Regions from separate parts of the Rhizobium sp. KDH_Rht_773_N genome, predicted to be linked through region 3. Evidence: predicted binding sites of a transcription regulator. Region 3 holds the regulator's gene; each other region holds the start of a gene.

Region 1 (5,842 bases), 1.8 Mb from region 3:
GGATGACAGGTTGATCTATTACCCTTCGGGTGTCGCGGCGTCCGCCAGGATGGGGCGCAGGGCGGCGCGGGAGGTGACGCCGGTCTTGGCGAAGATGCGGTGCAGGTGGTAGCCGACCGTGCGGTGCGAGAGGTAGAGCCTTGCGCCGATTTCCTTGTTGGAGAGCCCTTCGGCGGCAAGCTCTGCGATATGCAGCTCCTGCGGCGTCAGGCTCTCCCAGACATATTCGGTCCGCCGGCGGCTCGTCTCGCCGGAAGCGCGCAGCTCCTCGCGGGCGCGCTCGCTCCAGGGCAGGGCGCTCAGCGCGTCGAAAATGTCGCGCGCCTCGCGCAGCGGCGCGCGCGCGTCGGCGGGCCGGCGCTGGCGGCGCAGCCAGGCGCCGTAGGCAAGCAGGATGCGCCCGCGCAGGAAGGGCCATCTGCGCGCCGGCGGGCCAAGGCCCTCGCGGTAGAAGCGCTCGGCATCGGCGGGGGCGGCCAGCAGCGCCCTGCCGTAGCACAGCATGGTCGCGACCCAAGGCACCGGCGCGGGGCCGGCAATATCGGCCATCTGCCCGATCACCGCCTGCGCCTCTTCGGCATGGCCGGAAATGACGGCGGCCTCGACGAAATCGGCAAGGCCGAAGAACTGGATGCCGGTATTGAAGGCGGGGTCGGCCGGCGCAAAAAGCCGGCGCAGGTGCTCGTAGGCTTCCCAGTGGCGGCCGGCGCCGATGGCGGCGATGCCGCGCGCCGTCTGCAGCATGGCGAGAAGGAAGCTCGCGCCGACGGAAACGACCAGCCGCTCGGCCTGCGCGGCATAGGCCTGCGACTGGTCGAGATTGCCCATCATGCCGGAAAGCCGCGCCTTGACGATCGTGGCGGCGGCCACCCACAGCGTGCCGCCCGTATCCTCGGCGAAGCGGACGGATTCTTCGGCCTCCCGCATCGCGCCCGTCCAGTCGCCCACCTCCATTTCCGCCCAGGCCTGGGCAAAGAGCACGCGGGCGAGATCGCCGAGCCGGCCCTGGTCGCGCAGGGCGGCGGCCGAACGGGCAAGGAAGCTGACGCCGAGATCGAAGGCGCCGACGACATTGGCCGTGCTGCCGAGAATGCGGGCGGCGACCGGATTGCCGCCGCCGGTGCCGGCAAGCTGGCGCAGCCGGGCGGCCGTTTCGCCGCCGAGCCGCAGCGGCTCGACATAGGCGGATATGGCGATCAGGCAGGGATCGGTCTCGGGCAGGGCGAGGCTGCCGGCCGCCGTCAGGACGCTGTTGCGCACCGCCGCGTCGGCATTGCTCCACCAGCAGCGCTGGGCCGCGCGCCAGAGCAGGTTGCCTGCCAGGTCGGTCGCGCCGGCGGCGCTCGCCGTGGCGGCAAGGCCGACAAGGCTCGGGATCCTGGCGGGGTCGCTGACCATCGGCGGCTGGCCCATCTCGCGGCACCAGCCGATGCGCGCCGAAGCGACGGGATCGGGCTCGCCGATATCGGCCTGGCGCAGCAGGCGCTCCAGAAGGTCCGGCTGGCCGAGATCGGCGGCAAGCTCGGCGGCGCGCAGGAAACGGTCGCTCCTCGCCTTCGGCGTGCCGCTGAGCGCCGCCGCCTTTTCGAGCACCTCGATCGCCATGGCGACGGCGCCCTTGCGCAGCGCGCGGCCGGCCATCGCGTCATATTCGCCGGCCAGTTCTTCGTCCGGCCCGATCGTCGCCGCCGCGCGATGCCACAGATGCCGGTCGAGTTCGGCCTCGACGATCACGGCAAGGGCGGCATGGATGCGCTGGCGCGTCGCCAGGTCCGCCGCCTGATGCATGGCCGAGCGCACCAGCGGGTGGCGGAAGCGCAGCTCGCTTTCGTCCACGTCGATCAGCCTGGCGGCAACGGCGGGTGCCAGTGCGCCGACATCGGCGGCGGCACCGATCAGCGCCCGGCCGGCGCGCAGGATCTCGTGCAGCGAGGTCGTGTCGTTTTCGGCGGCCACGAAAAGCAGCATGCGCGTTGCGGCGGGAAGATCGGCAAGGCGGGCGGAGAAGGCGCGCTCCAGCCGGTCGGTCAGCGGCAGCCATGTCGTATCGCGGATGTCGGCCGCCCGCCTGTCGCGCGGCAGTTCCATGAGGGCAAGCGGATTGCCGGCGGCCTCCTTCAGGAAGCGGCCGCGCAGCTCGGCCGAAAGGCCGGGCGCATGGGTATCCAGCAGGCGGCCGGCATCGGCTTCGCCGAGGCCGGAGAGCCGGAGCCGCAGGTTGGCCGCGTCGTCGAACAGGCGCTCGAAGCCGTCGCGCATGCCGACGAAGAGCAGCACGGGGTCGGAGGTGAGCCGGCGCGAGATGAAGGCCAGCACTTCGTAGGTCGCCTCGTCCAGCCACTGGGCGTCGTCGGCAATGAGGAGGATCGGCTTTTGCGCGGCACTTTCCGTCAGCAGCGAGAGGGCCGCGAGCGCCACCAGGAATATGTCGGGCGCGGCCGCGCCCTCATGCAGGCCGAAGGCCGAAAGCAGGGCCGAGCGCTGGCGGGGCACCAGATTGGCCGCCTCCTGCATCAGCGGGCGCAGCGCCTGTTCCAGCGCGGCGAAGGGCAGGTGCACCTCGGCCAGGACGCCGGTCATGCTCAGCACCGTCAGGTCGCGCCCCCTGGCCCGGCGCCGTGCCTCGTCGAGAAGTGCGGATTTTCCGATGCCCGGTTCGCCGCTGATGACGAGCGTCGAGCCGCCGTGATCGATCCGGGCGATCAGGCTGGCGATCAGTTCCACGTCGCGGTCGCGGCCCTGCAGCAGCGCGGGCAGGGGTGCGCCCTTGCCGCGCCTGCGCCGTGGCTGCCCCGTCCTGTCCGCCTGCCTTGCCATGTCTTCCCCGCCGCTCGCCCGGTCCAAGCCTGCCACCGGCGGGCGTGTCCGTAAAGCGGATTGCGCCGCCCGTCTCCCGCTGCCGCCGGGCCGAGGGCAAATGCGGCCGAAACGGCAGGACGGTCGCAAATCTGTCATGCGGGCTGGTTAGAAGCGGCTCCCGCGGCCGATTCCGCCGCCGCGCCACTCCTTTTCGGGAACGAGACCCATGCAGAACAATCCGGCAGTGATCATCGAGGGCGCCAGCGTGGTGTTCGGCGAGCGCCTGGAAATTGCCTCCGTGCGCATCGAGGACGGCCGGATCAGCGGCATCGACGTCGCGCGCGACGGGGCAGACGTCGTCGACGGACGCGGCCATCTGCTCGGCCCCGCTTTCGTGGATATTCACGGCGACGCTTTCGAGCGGCAGGTCATGCCGCGCCCCGGCACCATGCTGCCGGTGGCCGCGGCCCTGCTGGAGACCGACCGCCAGCTTGCCGCCAACGGTATTGCGACCGCCTATCACGCGCTGACGCTGAGCTGGGAGCCGGGGCTGCGCTCGGTCGAAACCGGCTATGCGATCGTGCGCGCGCTCGATGCGCTGGCGCCGCGGCTGACGGTGGACAACCGCGTGCAGCTGCGCTGGGAGACCTTCTGCTTCGAGGCGATCGATCTCATCCGCGAGGCGCTGGCCGGCCCGCGCCTGCCGTCCGTCGCCTTCAACGACCACACCTCGATGGTGATGCTGCATCCCTCGACGCCGCTGCAGGAGCGGCCCTTCGATCTCGACCCGGCCTTCCCGACGGTCGATCCGGAAACGCCGGCCTTCGCCGAGAAGATGGCCGAGCGCGCCAAGCGGGCAAAGATCCCGGTGGCCGACATGGTGGCGCTGGTGCGCGACATGTGGGCGCGCCGCCCGGACGTGCCCGATGCGATCGAGCAGGTGGCGGCGCTTGGAAAGGCTGCCGGCGCGCCGATGCTCTCGCATGACGACAGCCAGATCGAAACGCGCGATTTCTTCCGCGCCCGCGGCGCGCGCATCTCGGAATTCCCGATGAACCGGCGCGTGGCGCGGGCCGCCCGCGACGCCGGCGATTTCATCGTCTTCGGCGCGCCCAACGCCACGCGCGGCGGCAGCCATCTCGCCTCGATCGGCGCGGCCGACATGATCCGCGAAGGCCTCTGCGACATTCTCGCCTCGGATTATTATTACCCCGCCATGCTGCTCGGCCTCGCAAGGCTGAAGGCCGACGGCGTGGCGCCGCTGCACGCGCTCTGGCCGCTCGTCTCCGCCAACCCGGCCCGCGCCAGCGGCCTTTTCGACCGCGGCGCGATCGAGCCCGGCAAGCGGGCCGATCTCGTGCTGGTCGAATGGCCCGAAGGTTCCGCACCCGCCGTGCGCCGCACCTGGGTCGGCGGCCGCGAAGCCTACCGCGCCGCGCCCACGGGCGAGCCGGCGTTCGCCTGACGCGCCAATGGCGAGGCGGCATCGTCGCCTCGCCGTGGTGCGAGCCGGATCAAGCCGCCCTGGCGGCCACGGGAAGGCGGAAAGGGGCGCCGAGGCGGTTGAAGGCGTTCATCGCCGCTATGGCGATCGTCAGATCGACGAGGTCCTTCGGGCCGAAGGCGGCGGCCGCCGCCGCATAGGCCGCATCGGAGGCGTGCGTTTCGCTGAGCCGCGTCACTTCCTCGGCCCAGGCAAGGGCGGCGCGCTCCCGGTCGGAGAACAGATGCGGGACTTCGTCCCATACCGGCACCAGGGCGATCCTGTCGACCGACATGGTCTTGCGCAGGTCGCGGCCGTGGGTGTCGATGCAATGGGCGCAGCCGTTGATCTGGGATACCCGGAGGAAGACGAGGTGGATCAGTTCTTCGGGCAGGCCCGTGTTCCTCGTTACGTAGTGATGCACGCCAAGCAATGCCTTTGCGCCATCAGGCGCGATTTCATACCAGTTCAGGCGGGCCATATGTTTGCCTTTCGTAAAGGATGGGTCATGACGTTTCGTCGCCGGCGCCTGGCGCCGTCGGCAATTTGTGGCGACCGGCCGCAGACACGGTCGGCAGGTCGGGGGCGCCCGGCGGCGCAGCCTATGTGGAAGCTTTCGTCGCCTGCGCGGCGGCGCATTCGCGCTCCAGCAGCACCCGTTTTCGTTCCAGCCCCCAGGTGTAGCCGAAGAACGTGCCGTCGCTCTTGACGACGCGGTGGCAGGGAATGGCGACCGCCAGGGGATTGGAGGCGCAGGCGCTGGCGACCGCATTGACCGCCCGCGGGTGTCCGACCCGCCTTGCGATCTCGTCGTAGGAGACCGTGCTGCCGGCAGGCACCGATTGCAGCGCCTGCCATACGCGCCTCTGGAAGACGGTTCCGCGAATGTCGAGCGGCAGATCGTTCGAAAGGTTCGGCGCTTCGACCAGGCCGACGACCTGGGCGACCGTGCGCTCGTAATCGGCATCGCCGCCGACTAGGGTGGCTTTCGGAAAACGATCCTGCAGGTCGCGCAGCAGCGCCTCCGGGTCGTCGCCGATGAGGATGGCGGCTATGCCTTTCAGGCTGGAGGCGATGACGATTGCCCCGAGCGAGGTCTGCCCGACGGCGAAAAGCAGCGTTTCCTGCGCTCCGCCATCCTTGAAATGGCGCGGCGTCATGCCGAGGGACTTGTTGGTGACGGCGTAGAACCGGCCGCTCGAACCATAGCCCGCGTCGTAGAAGGCCTCGGTCACGGGGCGTCCGCGCACCAGATTTTCCCGCACGTCCGCCGCCCGCTTCTGCTCCCGGTACGCGCGCGGCGTCAGGCCGGTATATTTGCGGAAAAGCCGGTGAAAATGGCCTTCGCTCACGCCGACAGCATGGGCGAGCGCCGATATCGAGGCGGGACTGTCGGCTTCCTCGATCAGCCGGCATGCCTCGGCGATGATCTCGCCGTTTCGCTGCTCGAAATTTCCTTCGTTCGGCCGGCAGCGGCGGCAGGGGCGAAATCCGGCCCGCTCGGCCTCCTCGGCGGATCGGAAAAGGCGCAGGTTCTCCGCGCGGGGCACGCGGGAGCCG
Region 2 (5,842 bases), 1.7 Mb from region 3:
TCAGCCATTTCAACCCGGTTCTCTACCTCGTCAGCGGCTTCCGCTGGAGTTTTTACGGGATTGCGGATGTGAACCCGCTGGTCAGCCTGGGCATGATCGCGCTGTTCCTGCTGATCTGCCTGACCACGCTCGGCTGGATCTTCAAGACGGGCTACAGGCTGCGCAACTGACGGGGCGGCAGCGCGCCCCACAGCCTACTGCGCGACCGGCTGCGGCTTCGGGAACGTCCAGCTTCCATCCAGGATCGGCTGGCGCGGGCGGTAGAGGCGCACGGTATAGTTCCAGCCCTCCACGATGGGCAGGCAATTGGCGATCTTGCCGTCGCAGCCGCCGAACTGCACCTTGACCGTGCCGTCGGCCTCCCTGGCGGCGGTGATGTTGTTCAGCGTATAGGCGTCGAGCTTGTTCTTCTCGTAATAACCCTGAGCATTATAAACGCTGACCGACCAGAAGCCGTCGACGGGGACATCCTTGACCGTGAGCCGGTAGACCGTCTCGCCGTCGTTCTTCGGCGGCGTCTCGTTCAGGTAGATTGCGTCCTTCTCGGGATTGCCGCCCCAGCCGACCGCGGTGCCGATCAGGTGGCGGATCGGATCGACCGCGTCCCTGGTGCCGAAGGCGCCCCGGAAATCGGGAATGGTCGCGCCCAGCACGATCAGCGCGTCACGGATCTCCTTCTGGCTCGCCTGGTCCCAGTCCGGCGCTTCGAATTTTCCGGCGTCTGCCGGGCTGATCGTCATGGCGTCCTGAAGGCTGTGAACCTGCCTGAGATCTTCGGGATTGCCGGGATCGACGAGGGTGCGGATCGCAACGAAGATGTAGCGCGTGCCTGCCGCCGCCCGGTCGTAGGTATAACTGCCCGCATCATATTTGACGTCGCCGACGACGTAATGGTCTTCGTTGATGACCTGCATCGAGCGGAAACGCTTGCCGGCATCGGGCAGGGTGACGGTGACCGGTCCGGCATCGAGGTCGATGACGGCGGAGGAGTAGAGCGTATCGCGATTGGTCCGGATGACCGGCTGCTGATCGATGTCAACAGGCTCGCGGTGATGATGGAAGCTGCCGGTCTTGCCGCCGGAATCCTTCACCGCGCTGCCGAAATAGAGGTCGGATTCGGCGCGGGCGAAATTGTCGACGGTAACGGGCATGGCCGTCTGCGCCCCGGCCGGCGCGGCGAGCGCGAGCGCCAGCGTGGCGATGGCGGCGTGGCGGGCAATGCCGGCAGGCATTGTGGCGGATGCAGGCTTGGACCCTCTCATGGCTCTTCCCCCTCGCGCGGCTTTGCGGGGAGGAGCCTTTCACAAGCCTTCATCCGGGAGAAGTACGTTACCGTAAACGCCGATGTAAATGAGGCAGCAGCAAGGGCTGCGGCTCAGGCCTTGCTTTTGCGCGCCTGCTTGCCCTGCCGCGGGCGGAAATCGACGAGCAGGGATTTCAGTTCGAGTTCGCGCACGCGCCGGGCCGCCTCGTCGGGGCTTACCCAATCGAGCCGGCGCTGGCCGGTTTCGCGGAACCGGTCCTGCGTATGCTCGACCTCGATCTGGAAAATATCGACGATGCAGGGCGCGACGTCGCCATTGTCCAGCTCCTTCAGATAGGTGTAGCGGCCGACCGGCTGTTTGCTCACCGCCCCGCGCACGCCGCCTTCCTCCCAGGCCTCGATGGCGGCGGCCTCGTGCGGCTTCTTCTTTTTCATCGGCCAGCCCTTGGGAATGATCCAGCGGCCGCTGTCGCGGGTGGTGACGACGAGGATTTCGATCTCCGAATGATCGGTCCTTGGCCCGCCGTTCCTGTAGCGGAAGCAGAGCGCGCCGTATTGCTGGCGAAAGGCGCCGGAAAAAAGCTGCTGCGGTCGCTCCGCAAGCTGTTTCAACAGGGGCCTTGCCGGCCCAGCGTCGGATTTTGTGCCTTTTTTGCTGGATTTCATGACGCCGAGCATTGCCAATTTTTACATTTTGGATCAATTCCCTGCGACGATTTATGACACATTTATGACAGTCTTTGATGACCGTCGTCCGCAAGGGAAGGATCGCCCGGAATGATGAGCGTGTTTCGCAAGATGATGCCGCGGGAAGACCGCTTCTACGAGATGTTCTGCAGGCATGCGAAAACCGTGGTGACGGCGGCCGAGGCGATGGAGAAACTTCTGAAGGGCGAGGCGGTCGAGGAGAATTGCGACCGTATCGTGGCGCTGGAGGAGGAGGCCGACCAGATTACCCGCGAAGTGCTGCAGGCGATCCGCCGCAGCTTCATCACCCCCTTCGACCGCGGCGACATCAAGGATCTGATCCAGTCCATGGACGATGCGATCGACATGATGCACAAGACGGTCAAGATCATCCGCCTGTTCGAGCAGTCGCGTTTCGATCCGCTGATGCAGGAAATGGGGGGCGAGATCGTCAAGGCCGCGGGCCTCATGCAGCAGGCGATCGGGCTGCTCGACAAGCTGGGCGCCAATGCCTCCCGGCTCTCGGCGATCGCCGAGGAGATCACGCGGGTCGAAGGCCGGTCCGACGAGCTGCATGACGAGGGGCTGAAGGACCTCTATCGCCGGCATGGCGCCAGCGGCAATGCCATGGCCTATATGATCGGCAGCGAACTCTACAGCAACCTGGAGAAGATCGTCGACCGGTTCGAGGATGTGGCGAACGAAATCAGCGGCGTCGTCATCGAGAACGTCTGATGGAAGCCACTCTCTCCCTTCCGCTGCTGATCGGGCTGATCGGCGTGGCGCTGTTCTTCGATTTCCTCAACGGGCTGCACGACGCGGCGAATTCGATTGCGACGATCGTTTCGACGCGGGTGCTGCGGCCGCAATATGCCGTCGCCTGGGCGGCGTTCTTCAATTTCATCGCCTTCCTGTTCTTTGGCCTGCATGTGGCCGAAACGCTCGGCACCGGCATCATCGATCCGGCGATCGTCTCGCCGCAGGTCATTTTCGCGGCGCTCATGGGGGCGATCGTCTGGAACATCGTCACCTGGCTGTTCGGCATTCCCTCGTCGTCGTCGCATGCGCTGGTCGGCGGGCTGGTCGGGGCGGGGCTGGCGAAGGTCGGCGTCAGTTCCATCGTCTGGAGCGGCCTGCTGAAGACGGTCGGCGCGATCGTCCTGTCGCCGGCGATCGGCTTCCTGCTGGCGCTGTTCTTCGTGCTCGTCGTCTCCTGGATGTTCGTGCGCCAGACGCCCTTTGCGGTCGACAGCACCTTCCGCGTCATGCAGTTCGTCTCGGCCTCGCTCTATTCGCTCGGCCATGGCGGCAACGATGCGCAGAAGACCATGGGCATCATCGCCGTTCTTCTCTTCAGCCAGGGGCAGCTCGGCCCGAGCTTCCATGTGCCGCTCTGGGTCGTCATTTCCTGCCAGTCGGCAATGGCGCTCGGCACGCTCTTCGGCGGCTGGCGCATCGTTCACACGATGGGCTCGAAGATCACCCGGCTGAACCCGATGCAGGGCTTCTGCGCCGAGACCGGCGGGGCGCTGACGCTCTTTGCGGCGACATGGCTCGGCATTCCGGTATCGACGACCCACACGATCACCGGCGCGATCATCGGCGTCGGCGCCGCGCGGCGGCTTTCGGCCGTGCGCTGGGGTGTCGCCGGCAATATCGTCATCGCCTGGGTCGTCACCATGCCGGCGGCCGCCGCCATCGCCGCCGCCTGCTACGGGATTGCCGGCCTGTTCCAGTAGGGACCTACGGCCTGCCGCGATAGCGCAGCGCATCGACGAGGATGGAGAAGGCGGCCGAGGGCTGGCGGCGGCTCGGGTAATAGAGGTGGTAGCCGGAAAACCACGGGCACCAGTCCTCCATCACGCGGACGAGCGCGCCGGATTCGAGTTCGGCCTCGGCCATGTCCTCCATGACGAAGCCGAGGCCGAAGCCGGCGACGGCGGCGCGCACGATCATGCCGGTATTGTTGAAGGCGAGCTGGCCGTCCACGCGCACGCGCAGCTCGCGGCCGTCCTTTTCCAGCTCCCAGGCGTAGAAGCCGCCGCCGCTCAGCTGCCTGAGATTGATGCATTGGTGGGCCGCAAGGTCCTGCGGGCTTTTCGGCACGGGATGGCGGGCGAAATAGTCGGGCGAACCGACAATCGCCATTCTCAGGTCGGGGCCGATCCTGACGGCGACCATGTCCTTGGCGAGCGCTTCACCGAGCCGCACCCCGGCATCGAAACGTTCCGCGACAATGTCGGTGAAGCTGGAATCGAGCCCGAGTTCGACATGGATATCGGGATAGTCGTGCAGCAGGTTCTTCATGACCGGCCACAGGATGGTGGTGGCCGCATGTTCGGCGGTCGTGATGCGGATGGTCCCGGCGGGGCGCTCGCGCAATTCGCCGAGCGAGGCCAGTTCGGCGCCGATACTGTCGAGCGCCGGCCGCAGCGTCGCAATCAGCCGGTCGCCGGCTTCGGTCGGGGCGACGTTGCGGGTCGTGCGCGTCAGCAGCCGCACGCCGAGGCGGGTTTCCAGGCGCCGGATCGTGTGGCTGAGCGCCGATTGCGAAGTGCCGAGCCGGGCGGCGGCACGGGTGAAGTTCTGCTCGTCGGCCACGGCCAGGAAGGCATGGAGATCGGCCAGTTCCTCGCGCTTCATTCATGAATGCCTTTAATGGATGGGCTGCCGGTTCCTAGTTTCCGCTCATGAACCCGCCCGGTCAAGACCGCCGCCTTGCGGCAACGAGCGAGAGGCTTGCAAAGCTGCCGATGCCGGCAAGGGCCGTGACCAGCGCGAGCGGGCGCGGCGTGCCGTCGGCCAGCGCGCTGACGGCTGCCGAGCCGGCGATGCCGCTGCCATAGTGCAGCGCGCCGACGAGGGCGGAGACGGCGCCGGCGCGGGCGGGAAAATCCTGCAGCGCGCCGCCGATGGAATTGGCGACGATCAGGCCCGACCAGAAGACGAAGAGAAAGAGCAGGGCGGCAAGCGCCCAGAGGCCGCCCCAGCCGGTCATGCCGGCGGCAAGGGTGGCAAGGCCGGAGATCATGGCGCCCGACGTGCCGATTTTCAGCATGGTCGTCGTGCCGAGCCGGGCGACGAGGCGCGAGTTCAGCATGTTGGTCGCCATGATGCCAACAATGCCGAGCGCGAAGATGATGCCGTAGAGTTCTGGGGCGACGCGGTAATAGTCGATATAGGCGAAGGGCGTGCCGGCAATATAGGCGTAGATGCCGGCATAGAAGAAGCCGCCGGCCGCGGCAAAGCCGAGAAGCCGCCGGTTGCGGATCAGGCTGGCGTAGCCGGCGAGCGCCGACATGATCGGCGCGCGGTTGCGCCGCTCTTCGGCAAGGGTCTCGGGAATGGTGAAGAGGGCCGCGAGCGTGGCGAGGCCGACAGCGACCAGCACCCAGAAGATCGTGCGCCAGCCGGAGAGCGCCAGGATCTGGCCGCCGACGATCGGCCCGAGCAGCGGCGCGATCGCCATGACGGTCATCAGGGTCGAGAGCATCTGGGCGGCGCGGCTTCCTTCATAGAGATCGCGCACCATGGCGCGCGCCAGCACCACGCCGGCGCAGGCGCCGACCGCCTGCACGACGCGCCAGCAGATCATTTCGCCGGCCGAGTTCGAGATCGCGCAGCCGGCCGAGCCGATGACGAAGAAGAACAGGCCGACGGCAACGGGAAGCCGGCGGCCATACCTGTCGCCGAGCGGACCCCAGAAGAGCTGGCCGAGGCTGAAGCCGATGAGGAAGCCCGACACCGTAAGCTCGATCGAGCCGGTATCGGCGCCGAGATCGCGGCCCATCGCCGGCATGGCGGGAAGGTAGAGGTCGGTGGAGATCGAGGCGAAGCCCATGAGGGCGCTCAGCACCGCAAGCACGCGCAGGCGGGGCGGCGTCGCGGCGG
Region 3 (5,842 bases):
CGCTGACCAACGACAATGCTGTCCGCGATGTGATGGCCAGACAATCGTCGCGCATTCAACCGCTCATGTGGATTCCTTCCTCCCTGGCAGTCCGGGAGCGGGTGCCGCAAGGCTGTGTTTCAGCCCCAGGCCGGCATGGAACGGTGGCCGCGGCGCTGTAGCGCGATTTTCTGATACAGATGCGGTATTCTCGTCGAGCAGCGCGACGCACACAGTCGCTCAGGGGTGCCAATGGAGATCGATCCAAAGCGCATGACAATCGGGTTCGTCGGGACGGGCACGATTACCGAGGCCGTCGTCACCGGTCTGGGGAAGACAGCGTTTTGCGACACACCGGTCATGCTGTCACCCCGTAACGCAGGCGTCGCCGCCCGCCTCGCGGCGGCAAACCGGAATGTGTCGATCGCTTTGGGCAACCAGGATGTTCTTGACCGATCCGATCTCGTATTCGTGGCGGTGAGGCCACAAATTGTCGAGGAGGTCGTCCGCTCGCTGCGATTTCGGCCGGGCCACCATGTCATCAGCTTTGTCGCGGTCACACCAATGGATCAGCTGCTGGCATGGATCGACCAGCCGGTTCGCCTAAGCCTGGCAATTCCCCTTCCGTTCGTCGCAGATCTTCAGGGCGCGACTGCAATCTACCCGCCCGACGAGGTTTCCCACGCCCTCTTTTCGGCGCTCGGAACAGCGATCCAGGTCGAAAACAAGGCGGAGTTCGAACTTCTCGCGGTGGCGAGCTGCCTGATGGCCACCTATTTCGGCATCCTGGACGCGACCTCGACCTGGCTGCAGAGCCAGGGGCTTTCGGGAACGGCTGGCGACGCCTACCTCCGCCAGTTGTTTTCCGGTCTCGCCCATACTGCCAGCGCAAAACCTGTCGCGCGTTTTGACGAACTCATCGGCGAGCATTCGACCAGGGGCGGATTGAATGAACAGGTGCTCGAAGACTTTCGCGCGTTTGGCGGCACTGCGGCCCTGCAAAGGGCGCTTGATCGAATTCTTGCGCGTGTCCGCCTGTAAGGCGCCGGGTCTCTCGACGTTTGCTTTCGGCGCCTGGTGTCGGCTTTCATAAGGAGTTCGGGGGGCCAGAACAAACAAACGGGCCGCCCGGCAAGCGAGCGACCCGTTCGTGACCTCCGATTGCTCGGATCAGGCTTCCATCGAATATCCCGCGCCGCGCACGGTGCGGATGACATCCTGCATGTTGGAGAAGTTCAGCGCCTTGCGCAGGCGGCCGACATGGACGTCGACGGTGCGTTCGTCCACGTAGATATCGTGGCCCCAGACGCCGTCGAGCAGCTGCGAGCGGGAGAAGACGCGGCCCGGCGACGACATCAAAAATTCCAGCAGGCGGAATTCGGTCGGTCCGAGGCGGACTTCGCGGCTCTTGCGGTGGACGCGGTGGGTTTCGCGATCGAGCTCGATATCGCCGCATTTCAGAACGGTGGAGAGAACCTCCGGGCGGGCGCGGCGCAGCATGGCCTTGACGCGGGCAACCAGTTCCGGCGTGGAGAAGGGCTTGACGACATAATCGTCCGCGCCGGTCGAAAGGCCGCGCACACGCTCGCTCTCTTCGCCGCGCGCCGTCAGCATGATGATCGGCAGGCGCTCGGTTTCCGGCCGCATGCGCAGCCGCCGGCAGAGCTCGATGCCGGAAACGCCCGGCAGCATCCAGTCCAGGATGAGCAGGTCGGGCGTGCGCTCCTGAAGCCGGATCTCGGCCTCGTCGCCACGGAGGATCGTATCCACCTCGAAACCTTCGGCCTCGAGGTTGTAGCGCAGCAGCACGCTCAGCGCTTCTTCATCTTCAACAACTGCAACTCTTGGGATCATGCGTGTCAGTCTCCTAATGCACGATCCTTAAACCGGGGGTGATTTAAGCAAGGGATCATGCAGAAAGTCGGAATTGGCTGCACCCTCGGGCGCCCCCGGGCGGGGGGCGCGTGCAATCGGCGGCCGGGATTACTCCGTGACGGCGCCGACGGTGTTGGAGCTGTCGTCCTTCGGACGCTCGCCCTCCGGCTGGGCACCGGTTGCCATATAGTAGATCGTCTCGGCGATGTTGGTCGCGTGGTCGCCGATGCGCTCGATGTTCTTGGCGCAGAAAAGAAGATGCGTGCAACTCGTGATGTTGCGCGGATCTTCCATCATGTAGGTCAGCAGTTCGCGGAACAGCGAGGTGTACATCGCGTCGATCTCGTCATCGCGCTCGCGGATGGACTTGGCCTTGTCGGCCGAACGCGTCGTGTAGACGTCGAGCACTTCCTTGAGCTGGACGAGCGCCAGTTCGGAGAGGTGTTCGAGGCCGCGGGCGAGCTTGCGCGGGACGCCGGTGCTCTGCACGGCGATGACGCGCTTGGCGGTGTTCTTGCCGAGATCGCCGACGCGCTCGAGATCGGCGGCGATCCGGATCGAACCGATGATCTCGCGCAGGTCGGAGGCCATCGGCTGGCGGCGGGCGATGGTGACGATCGCCTTGTCGTTGATTTCGCGCTCGGCGTGATCGAGGATCACGTCGTCGGAAATGACCTTCTGGGCGAGCGCCGTGTCACCGTTGACGAGCGCGCGGACGGCTTCGGCGCCCATCTGTTCGGCAAGGCCGCCCATCTCGGAAATGCGCCGGGACAGGAACTTCAGATCGTCGTCGTAGGCGGAAAAAATATGTGTCGATGCCATTGGGCTTTGTCCTCGAAAATCGGGAAGGCTTCACATCGCCAAAATCAGCCGAACCGGCCCATGATATAGTCCTGGGTGCGCGGGTCGTCCGGGTTGGTGAACATCTTGTCGGTATCGTTCTCCTCGACCAGGTTGCCGAGGTGGAACATGGCCGTGCGCTGTGATACGCGAGCGGCCTGCTGCATGGAATGCGTCACGATGACGATCGTGTAGTTTTCGCGCAGCTCGTGGATCAGCTCTTCAACCTTGGCTGTCGCGATCGGGTCGAGCGCCGAGCAGGGCTCGTCCATCAGGATGACTTCCGGGCTGACGGCGACGGCGCGCGCGATGCACAGGCGCTGCTGCTGGCCGCCGGACAGGCCGGTGCCGGATTCATGCACGCGGTCCTTGACCTCGTTCCAGAGGCCGGCGCGCTGCAGGCTCGATTCGACGATCTGGTCGAGATCGGCCTTGGACTTGGCAAGGCCGTGGATGCGCGGGCCGTAGGAGATGTTTTCGTAGATCGACTTCGGGAACGGGTTCGGCTTCTGGAACACCATGCCGACGCGGGCGCGCAGTTCGACGACATCGATATCCGGATCGTAGATATCGTCGCCGTCGAGCGAAATCTTGCCGGTGACGCGGCAACCGTCGATCGTGTCGTTCATGCGGTTCAGCGAACGCAGGAAGGTGGACTTGCCGCAGCCCGACGGGCCGATCAGCGCGGTCACGGTGTTTTCGCGGATGTTCAGATTGACGTCGAAAAGCGCGCGCTTCTCGCCGTAATAAACGGAGACATCCTGACCGATCATCTTATACGGGACGTTGCTCATTTTCTGGTCCAGCGCCTTCTCAACTGCGGCTTCCGTCAACATGTTCATGATCTCTACTCCGTTTACCAGCGGCGCTCAAAGCGACGACGCAAGAGGATAGCTCCGATGTTCATGACGATGAGGAACAGGAGCAGGACGATGATGGCACCCGAGGTTCTTTCCACGAAGGCGCGCTCGGCTTCGTTGGCCCACATGTAGACCTGAACCGGAAGTGCGGTGGAGGGATCGAGCGGCGTGGTCGGCGCCTGGGCGACGAAGGCGACCATGCCGATGAGCAAGAGCGGCGCGGTTTCGCCGAGTGCGTGGGCAAGGCCGATGATCGTGCCGGTCAGGATGCCGGGCATGGCAAGCGGCAGCACATGGTGGAACACCATCTGCATCTTCGAGGCGCCAAGGCCAAGGGCGGCGGAGCGGATCGAGGGCGGCACGGCGCGCAGTGCGGCACGCGTGGCGATGATGATCGTCGGCAGGGTCATCAACGTCAGCACCAGACCGCCGACCAGCGAGGCCGAACGCGGCAGGCCGGCGAAGTTGATGAAGACCGACAGGCCGAGCAGGCCGTAGACGATGGAGGGGACTGCGGCGAGGTTGTTGATATTGACCTCGATCAGGTCCGTCAGCCTGTTCTTCGGCGCGAATTCCTCGAGATAGATCGAGGCGGCCACACCGATCGGCAGCGCAAGGACGAGAACGATCAGCATCAGGTAGAGCGAGCCGATGAGGGCGACGCCGAGGCCTGCGGCTTCCGGGCGGCTGGAATTGCCGTTGACGAAGAGGCCGGTGTTGAACTCCTTCTGGAGCGCACCGCTCGCCTTCAGCTGGTTCATCCAGCCGACCTGCTTGTCGTTGACCTTGCGGTTCTTCTCCTCGACCGAAAGATCGATCTGGCCCTTGTTGGCGCTGTCGATATTGGCTTCGGCGAGAACCGTGACGTTGACGGTCTTGCCGATGATCGACGGGTCGGCGACCACCATGTCACGCAGCTGGATCGGCGCGCCCTTCGAGATCATGTTGGCCGCGTCGCGCACGTCGGGGCGGCTCGAAGGGTTGATGCCGAGCTGCTTGACGATCGCGTCGCGCAGCAGGACCGGATAGTTGGCGGCAATCAGCACCGAAGGGTCGCTCGCGCGCTTGTTGTCCGGGTCGATGGTCTTCTCGGCAAACTCGATCGGCAGGGTGATGGCCGTCTGCTGGAAGGCGGTATAGCCGTTGCTGATGACCGTCCACAGCAGGATGAAGAGAAAGACGAGGCCGAAGGCGATGGCGGCGATGCCATAGGCCTGGAAGCGGCGTTCTGCGGCATAGCGGCGCTTGATGCCGATGTCGCGGCGCGCGGGGGCCTTGGAAACGGTGACGCCGGCGACGGGAGAAACAATATTCGTCATTCGTACTGCTCCCGGTATTTGCGCACGATATAGAGTGCGTAGATGTTGAGGCAAAGCGTGATGCAGAACAGCGTGATGCCGAGCGCGAAGGCAACCAGCGTCTGCGGCGAGGTGAACTCAAGGTCGCCGGTCAGCTGGTTGACGATCTTGACGGTCACGGTCGTCATCGGCTCGAAGGGGTTGATCTGGATGCGGGCGGCGACACCGGCGGCCAGAACGACGATCATGGTTTCGCCGATGGCGCGCGAGGCGGTCATCAGCAGCGCGCCGACGATGCCCGGCAGGGCGGCCGGCAGCACCACCTTCTTGATGGTTTCCGAACGCGTGGCGCCGAGGCCGAGCGAGCCGTCGCGCAGGGCGCGCGGCACGGCGGTGATGATATCGTCCGACAGCGAGGACACGTAGGGGATCAGCATGATGCCCATGACGATGCCGGCCGTCAGAACGCTCTGCGCCTGGATGAAGTTGGTATAGCTGCCGGAGAGAAGGCCGCTGATCTGAGCCGAGAAATCGCGCAGGAAGGGTCCGACGGTGACAAGCGCGAAGAAGCCGTAGACGATCGTCGGGATGCCGGCCAGCACTTCCAGCAGCGGCTTGGCGAGCGAGCGCACTTTGGGAGAGGCGTATTCGGCCATGTAGATGGCGGCGAAAAGCCCGACCGGCACGGCGACCAGCATGGCGACGAGGCCGATATAGAGCGTGCCGAGCAGCAGCGGGATGAGGCCGAACTGGCCGAAGGAGGAACCGCCGGCGCCGGCAAAACGCGGATCCCAGACGGTGCCGAAGAAGAAGTCGGCGAAGGGAACGACCGCAAAGAAGCGGCCGGCTTCCGTCAGCATCGACAGCACGATGCCGATCGTCGTCAGGATGGCGATGGAGGAGGCGAGGAGCAGCGCCCACAGCATGACGCGCTCGACCCGGTTGCGGGCGCGGAAGCGCGGGGCGATGGAGCGCAGCGCGTAGAAGGCG
Region 4 (5,842 bases), 1.6 Mb from region 3:
CCGCTCGAAGGACGGATCGGAACTCTATTTCCGCGCCGACGATGCGCTGGCGCGCGGCTCCTCCGCCACGCTGCAACCGGTTACCGGCCGCGCACTGGTCTTCAGGGGAGCGCCGGCATGAGCGGCCCGTCGCTGAAAACCCGTCTCGCGGCTCAAGGCCTCGACGGCACGACCCTGCTCGTCCTGCCGGGCCTGCTCTTCATGATCGCCCTCTTCATCTATCCCTTCGTCTACGGCGTCGCGGATTCCCTGATGCCGAAGGATGGCGGCGTCTGGTACGAGAACTACGCGAAATTCTTCTCCGACCAGTTCCAGTACGGCACGATCGCCAACACGATGTGGCTTGCCCTGCCGGTGACGATCGTCAACCTCGCCTTCGCGATCCCGGTCGCCTTCCGCGTCCGCCTGATGCGCCGGCAGCGGCTGCTGACGACGATCCTCGTGCTGCCGATCACGCTCGGCACGGTTTTCGTCGCCGACGGGCTTCTGACCTATCTCGGCCCGCGCGGCTGGTTCAACCAGGCTCTCATCCTTTTCGGCATCCTGGATTCGCCGGTCAAACTGACCAACAACTATTGGGGCGTCTTCGCCTCGCTGCTGATAACAGGCTTTCCTTTCGCCTTCCTGCTGACCTTGTCCTATATCACCGGCATCGATCCCGCGATCGAACAGGCCGCCGCAACGCTTGGCGCCAATGCGCGGCAGCGCTTCACGCGCGTCTTCCTGCCGCTTCTGGTACCCGGCCTTGCCGTGACGTTCTGCCTGTCTTTCGTCCAGGCCTTCGCGGTGTTTCCGTCCGCCGTCCTGCTCGGCGCGCCGGCGGGGCCGACGCGCGTCATTTCGATCGCCGCCTATCAGGCCGCCTTCGAGCAATATGACCATTCCTACGGCACGGCGATCGCCCTTATCATGGGCATGGTCGAGCTTATCGTCGTCGTCGCCGTTCTCGGCGCACGTTCGCTCTTCTACCGCGGCCCGGCCGGCGGCACGAAAGGTTGAGCCATGATCCGTGACCAGGGCCTGACCTCGAAGATCTGGCGCATCGCCGTCTGGGCGCTTGCCACGCTCTTTGTCCTCAATCTGCTGGCGATCATCGCAGTCGTCATTCTCAACTCCTTTGCGACACGCTGGCTCGGCACCTGGCTGCCGCGCGGCTGGACCGACCGCTGGTATTTCAGCGCCTGGAGCGAGTTCCAGCTCTCCAGCGTCTTGATCGTCACCTTCGAGATGGTGTTCGTCGTCGTCATCATCTCGGGCATTCTCGGCGTGCTGACCGCTTACGCGCTGGCGCGACGCGATTTCCCCGGCAAGCGCGCCATCATCCTGCTCTTCCTGCTGCCGCTGTTGATCCCGCCGCTCACCTACGGCATTCCGCTGGCGACCGTGCTTTACCAGCTTGGACTCGGCGGCACCTTCTGGGGCGTGGTGCTGATCAACCTCGTGCCGTCCTTTCCGTTCGTCGTGCTGGTCATGATCCCCTTCATCGAGCAGATCGATCCGCGCATAGAGGCCGCCGCCCGTGTCTTCGGCGCCGGGACCACAAGTCTTTTCATCCGTATTCTGCTGCCGCTTCTGTTGCCCGGCATGCTGGCGGCACTTCTGCTGGTGCTCGTACGCACGCTCGCCATGTTCGAGCTGACCTTCCTGATTGCCGGGCCGCAGACGCAGACGCTCGTCGTCTCGCTCTACTATGCGGTCTTTGCTTCAGGCGTGCGTGCCGGCCAGTCGATCGATGCGATGGCGGTGGTCTATATGGTGACGACGCTCTTCTGGCTCGTCATCGCACTGCAATTCGTCAATCCGACGCAGATCGTCGCCCGCGCCAAGCAGCAATCGGCGCATTGAAGCGTCGCACGCAAAACGGCGACACGGCTTCGCGATAGGCTGCTGCCGGCTTCCGGCAGCAGCCTTTTCGATCAATAGACTTCGGGAACGTACATTTCCGGCGGAACCGGGGCGCGATGATAATCATCATGGCGCACGCGCTCCGGCAACACGATCGCCTCCTTCGGCACATCCTCATAGGGGATCTGCGCCAAGAGATGGGCGATGCAGTTGAGGCGCGCCCGCTTCTTGTCCACGGCCTGGACCACCCACCACGGGGCTTCGGGAATATGCGTGCGGTCGAGCATCTCTTCCTTGGCCTTGGTATATTCCTCCCAATGGACGCAGCTCTGCAGGTCCATCGGTGAAAGCTTCCACTGCTTCAGCGGATCGTGAATACGCATGTTGAAGCGGAATTCCTGTTCCTCGTCCGTGATCGAGAACCAGTACTTGATGAGAATGATGCCGGAACGAACCAGCATGCGCTCGAATTCCGGCACGGAACGGAAGAATTCTTCCAGTTCATCCTTCGTGCAGAAGCCCATGACGCGCTCGACGCCGGCGCGGTTATACCAGCTGCGGTCGAAGAGCACCATTTCGCCGGCTGTCGGCAGATGCGGCGTATAGCGCTGGAAATACCACTGGTTCCGCTCGCGCTCGGTCGGCGCCGGAAGGGCCACGACGCGGCAGACGCGCGGATTGAGGCGCTGCGTCACGCGCTTGATCGCACCGCCCTTGCCGGCGGAATCGCGGCCTTCGAAAAGCACGACGACCTTGAGCTTCTTGTACTGGACCCAGTCCTGAAGACGGACCAATTCGTGCTGCAGGCGGAAAAGTTCACGGAAATAGAGCTTGCGGTCGAGTGTCTGCTCCGCCTCGCCGGGCATGCCCTCGGCAACCAGCTCGTCGAGCCGGTCCTCCTCCATCTGCATTTCCAGCTCCTCGTCGAAGCTATCGGCGATTTCATTCTTGATGCGGTCGAGCTGAGTGTTTTCGATCATGGCACGCTCCCTGTTCTATTCACTCGATAAAGCACGTTCTCGCCATAGCTATATGACAGAGTTGCGACGACGGAAGATTTGCCTTGGCAAAACGCAAGGACCGCAGGCGCAAAATACCGTTCAGCCGGAGCGTCCAACCGTGCTTGCGCCAAGCCCTGTTGGCAGGACCGACCGGCGTCGCAGCTTGTGCCATGTCAAGTTTTATGTATACATTGATGTTGCTGAGCAATTTCCGCGGCATCAGCTTTTTCCTCTGGAGGAGAGAGGGAAAATGCCCAGGTCGCGGGCGTATCTCTGGGAGAGAGATATGATGCGCAACAAAGGGAGGAGTATACATGGTTTCGTTTTCAAGAAGACTATTCATAGCCGGCGCGGCACTTGCCACGCTTGCCGGCACGCCTGCATTTGCACAGGAAACGGTCAAGATCGGCGTGATCCTGCCGATGACGGGCCCTTTTGCCTCGACCGGGCGCCAGGTCGAGGCCGGCGCGCGCGCATACATGGCAATCAACGGCGACACGGTTGCGGGCAAGAAGATCGAACTCGTCCTGCGTGACGATGCCGGGACCGCCGACCAGACCCGCCGCATCGCCCAGGAACTCGTGGTCAATGACGGCGTCAAGATGCTCGTCGGCTTCGGCCTGACGCCGCTTGCCATGGGTGTCGCGCCGGTTCTCAACCAGGCAAAGGTCCCGGCGATCATCACCTCGGCCACCACGTCTGCCATCATGAAGCAGTCGCCCTATTTCGTGCGCACCTCGATGGCAGGCCCGCAGTCTGCCGTTCCGGTCGCCACCTGGGCCGTCCAGAACAACCTGAAGCGTGTCGTCACGCTGGTGACCGATTACGGTCCCGGCATCGACATCGAGAAGGGCTTCACCGACCAGTTCAAGAAGGAAGGCGGCACGGTTGTCGAGGCGCTGCGCGTTCCCCTGCAGAACCCGGATTTCGCACCCTTCCTGCAGCGTGTGCGTGACGCCAAGCCCGACGCCCTCTTCGTTTTCGTGCCCTCGGGTGTCGGCGCCATCTTCATGAAACAGTTCGTCGACCGGGGCCTGGCGGATGCCGGCATCAAACTGATCGCCACCGGCGACGTGACCGATGACGATCTGCTGAACGGCATGGGACCGGCCGCCAAGGGCGTCATTACCGGCCACTTCTATTCGAGCGACCACGACAGCCCGGAAAACCAGGCTTTCGTCGCCGAAGTCCGCAAGGCCAACAACAACATGCGACCGAACTTCATGTCGGTCGGCGGTTATGACGCCATGCATGTCGCCTATGCCGCCCTCGAAAAGACCGGTGGCGATACGGACGGCACCAAGCTCGTCGACGCCATGAAGGGCATGGAGTTCGTCAGCCCGCGCGGCCCGATCACCATCGATCCCGAAACCCGCGACATCGTGCAGGATATCTACATGCGCGAGGTCAAGGAGAAGAACGGCGAGCTCTACAATGTCGAGTTCGCCACGTACCCGAAGATCCACGATCCGAATACGGCTGCCAAGTAAGCCTTTGGAACAGGCGGCGGAAGCAATTCCGCCGTCTGGACGCAGTGAGGTCTCATGCTGACAATCCTGTTCGACGGCATCGCCTATGGCATGCTTCTCTTTGTTCTCGCCTGCGGATTGTCTGTCACGCTGGGCCTGATGAATTTCGTCAATCTGGCGCACGGCGCCTTCGCCATGGCCGGCGGCTACATCACCGTCATCATGATGAACCGCTACGGCATGTCCTTCTACTGGTGCCTGCCGGCCGCCTTCGTCGTCACCGCCCTCGTCGGCGCCCTGTTGGAACGGCTGCTCTATCGCCGCCTCTATTCGGCCTCGCATCTCGACCAGGTGCTGTTTTCGATCGGCCTCGTCTTCATGTCGATTTCGGCAATCGATTATTTCATGGGCGGCCAGCAGCAGCTCATCAACCTGCCGCCCGAGCTCAGCGGCCGCTTCGGCTTTCTGGGCATCGATATCGGCCGCTACCGCCTCTTCATCATCGTTATCTGCGCCGTGCTGACGGTCGCGCTGCAGCTGGCGCTCACCCGTACCCGCTTCGGCAGCCAGTTGCGCGCCGCCGTCGATGACGGCCGCGTCGCCCGCGGCATGGGCATCAACGTCTCCGTCATTTTCGCGCTGACCTTCGCGCTCGGTTCGGGCCTCGCCGGCCTTGGCGGCGCGCTCGGCACCGAACTGCTCGGCCTCGACCCGAACTTTCCGCTGAAATACCTGATCTATTTCATGATCGTCGTCACCGTCGGCGGCACCTCGTCGATAACGGGTCCCTTCATTGCCGCACTGCTGCTTGGGATTGCCGATGTCGCCGGCAAATATTACGTGCCGCAGCTTGGCGCCTTCATCATCTATGCCGTCATGATCCTCGTACTGATCCTGCGGCCCCATGGCCTCTTCTCCCGGGAGGGCAGCCGATGAACGGCGAACGCAACAATGCCTCCGACGAGGCCATGGGGCTCCTGAAGCGTGCCGGCCGGTGGCATGTCTGGGAATTTCTGCTCTGGCTGGTCGCCATCGCCGCGATCTTTGTCCTGCCGTCGCAGATGCTGATCCTGACGGAGATCGCCATCCTGGCGCTCTTTGCCGTCTCGCTCGATCTCATCCTCGGTTATGGCGGCATCGTCTCGCTCGGCCACACGGCCTTCTTCGGCCTCGGAGCCTATGCGGCGGGCCTTTTTGCGGTCCATGTCTCGGGCGAGCCGGTCATCGGCCTGCTGGCGGCCGCTCTCGTCAGCGGCCTCTTCGGCTTCCTGACGAGTTTCCTCGTCTTGCGCGGCTCCGATCTCACGCGCCTGATGACCACCTTCGGCGTCGCCATGCTGCTTGCCGAACTCGTCAATCAGGCAGCCTGGCTGACGGGCGGCGCCGACGGGCTGAGCGGCGTGATGCTGAACCCGATCCTCGGTTATTTCGAATTCGATCTCTGGGGCCGCACCGGCTACGTCTATTGCCTGATCGTGCTGATCGCTCTCACCTACATCGCCCGACGCATCGTCCATTCTCCCTTCG

The links. The regulator PhoB, encoded in region 3, activates phosphate uptake and scavenging genes when phosphate is short. The targets are predictions, from matches to a motif close to TGTCATNNANCTGTCAT.
Region 1: ACU8HS_RS19525 (alpha-D-ribose 1-methylphosphonate 5-triphosphate diphosphatase) is a predicted target of PhoB. The motif match lies at 2,939-2,955, and genes of this name have one in related genera.
Region 2: ACU8HS_RS19915 (DUF47 domain-containing protein) is a predicted target of PhoB. The motif match lies at 1,984-2,000, and genes of this name have one in related genera.
Region 4: ppk2 (polyphosphate kinase 2) is a predicted target of PhoB. The motif match lies at 2,878-2,894, and genes of this name have one in related genera.

What each region holds. Positions count from the first base shown of each region.
Region 1 is NZ_CM129525.1:3,927,801-3,933,642, forward strand. Features, by position in the region: gene ACU8HS_RS19520 (ATP-binding protein) at 19-2,817, opposite strand; gene ACU8HS_RS19525 (alpha-D-ribose 1-methylphosphonate 5-triphosphate diphosphatase) at 3,026-4,264, shown strand; gene ACU8HS_RS19530 (carboxymuconolactone decarboxylase family protein) at 4,314-4,763, opposite strand; gene ada (bifunctional DNA-binding transcriptional regulator/O6-methylguanine-DNA methyltransferase Ada) at 4,885-5,842, opposite strand, start outside.
Region 2 is NZ_CM129525.1:4,010,452-4,016,293, forward strand. Features, by position in the region: gene ACU8HS_RS19900 (ABC transporter permease) at 1-170, shown strand, start outside; gene ACU8HS_RS19905 (DUF1254 domain-containing protein) at 195-1,262, opposite strand; gene ACU8HS_RS19910 (NUDIX hydrolase) at 1,376-1,930, opposite strand; gene ACU8HS_RS19915 (DUF47 domain-containing protein) at 2,042-2,686, shown strand; gene ACU8HS_RS19920 (inorganic phosphate transporter) at 2,686-3,690, shown strand; gene ACU8HS_RS19925 (LysR family transcriptional regulator) at 3,695-4,594, opposite strand; gene ACU8HS_RS19930 (multidrug effflux MFS transporter) at 4,656-5,842, opposite strand, start outside.
Region 3 is NZ_CM129525.1:1,305,498-1,311,339, forward strand. Features, by position in the region: gene ACU8HS_RS06690 (pyrroline-5-carboxylate reductase) at 232-1,020, shown strand; gene phoB (phosphate regulon transcriptional regulator PhoB) at 1,150-1,833, opposite strand; gene phoU (phosphate signaling complex protein PhoU) at 1,963-2,676, opposite strand; gene pstB (phosphate ABC transporter ATP-binding protein PstB) at 2,721-3,536, opposite strand; gene pstA (phosphate ABC transporter permease PstA) at 3,551-4,873, opposite strand; gene pstC (phosphate ABC transporter permease subunit PstC) at 4,870-5,842, opposite strand, start outside.
Region 4 is NZ_CM129525.1:2,859,136-2,864,977, reverse strand. Features, by position in the region: gene ACU8HS_RS14130 (ABC transporter ATP-binding protein) at 1-121, shown strand, start outside; gene ACU8HS_RS14125 (ABC transporter permease) at 118-999, shown strand; gene ACU8HS_RS14120 (ABC transporter permease) at 1,003-1,845, shown strand; gene ppk2 (polyphosphate kinase 2) at 1,917-2,825, opposite strand; gene ACU8HS_RS14110 (ABC transporter substrate-binding protein) at 3,161-4,336, shown strand; gene ACU8HS_RS14105 (branched-chain amino acid ABC transporter permease) at 4,391-5,251, shown strand; gene ACU8HS_RS14100 (branched-chain amino acid ABC transporter permease) at 5,248-5,842, shown strand, end outside.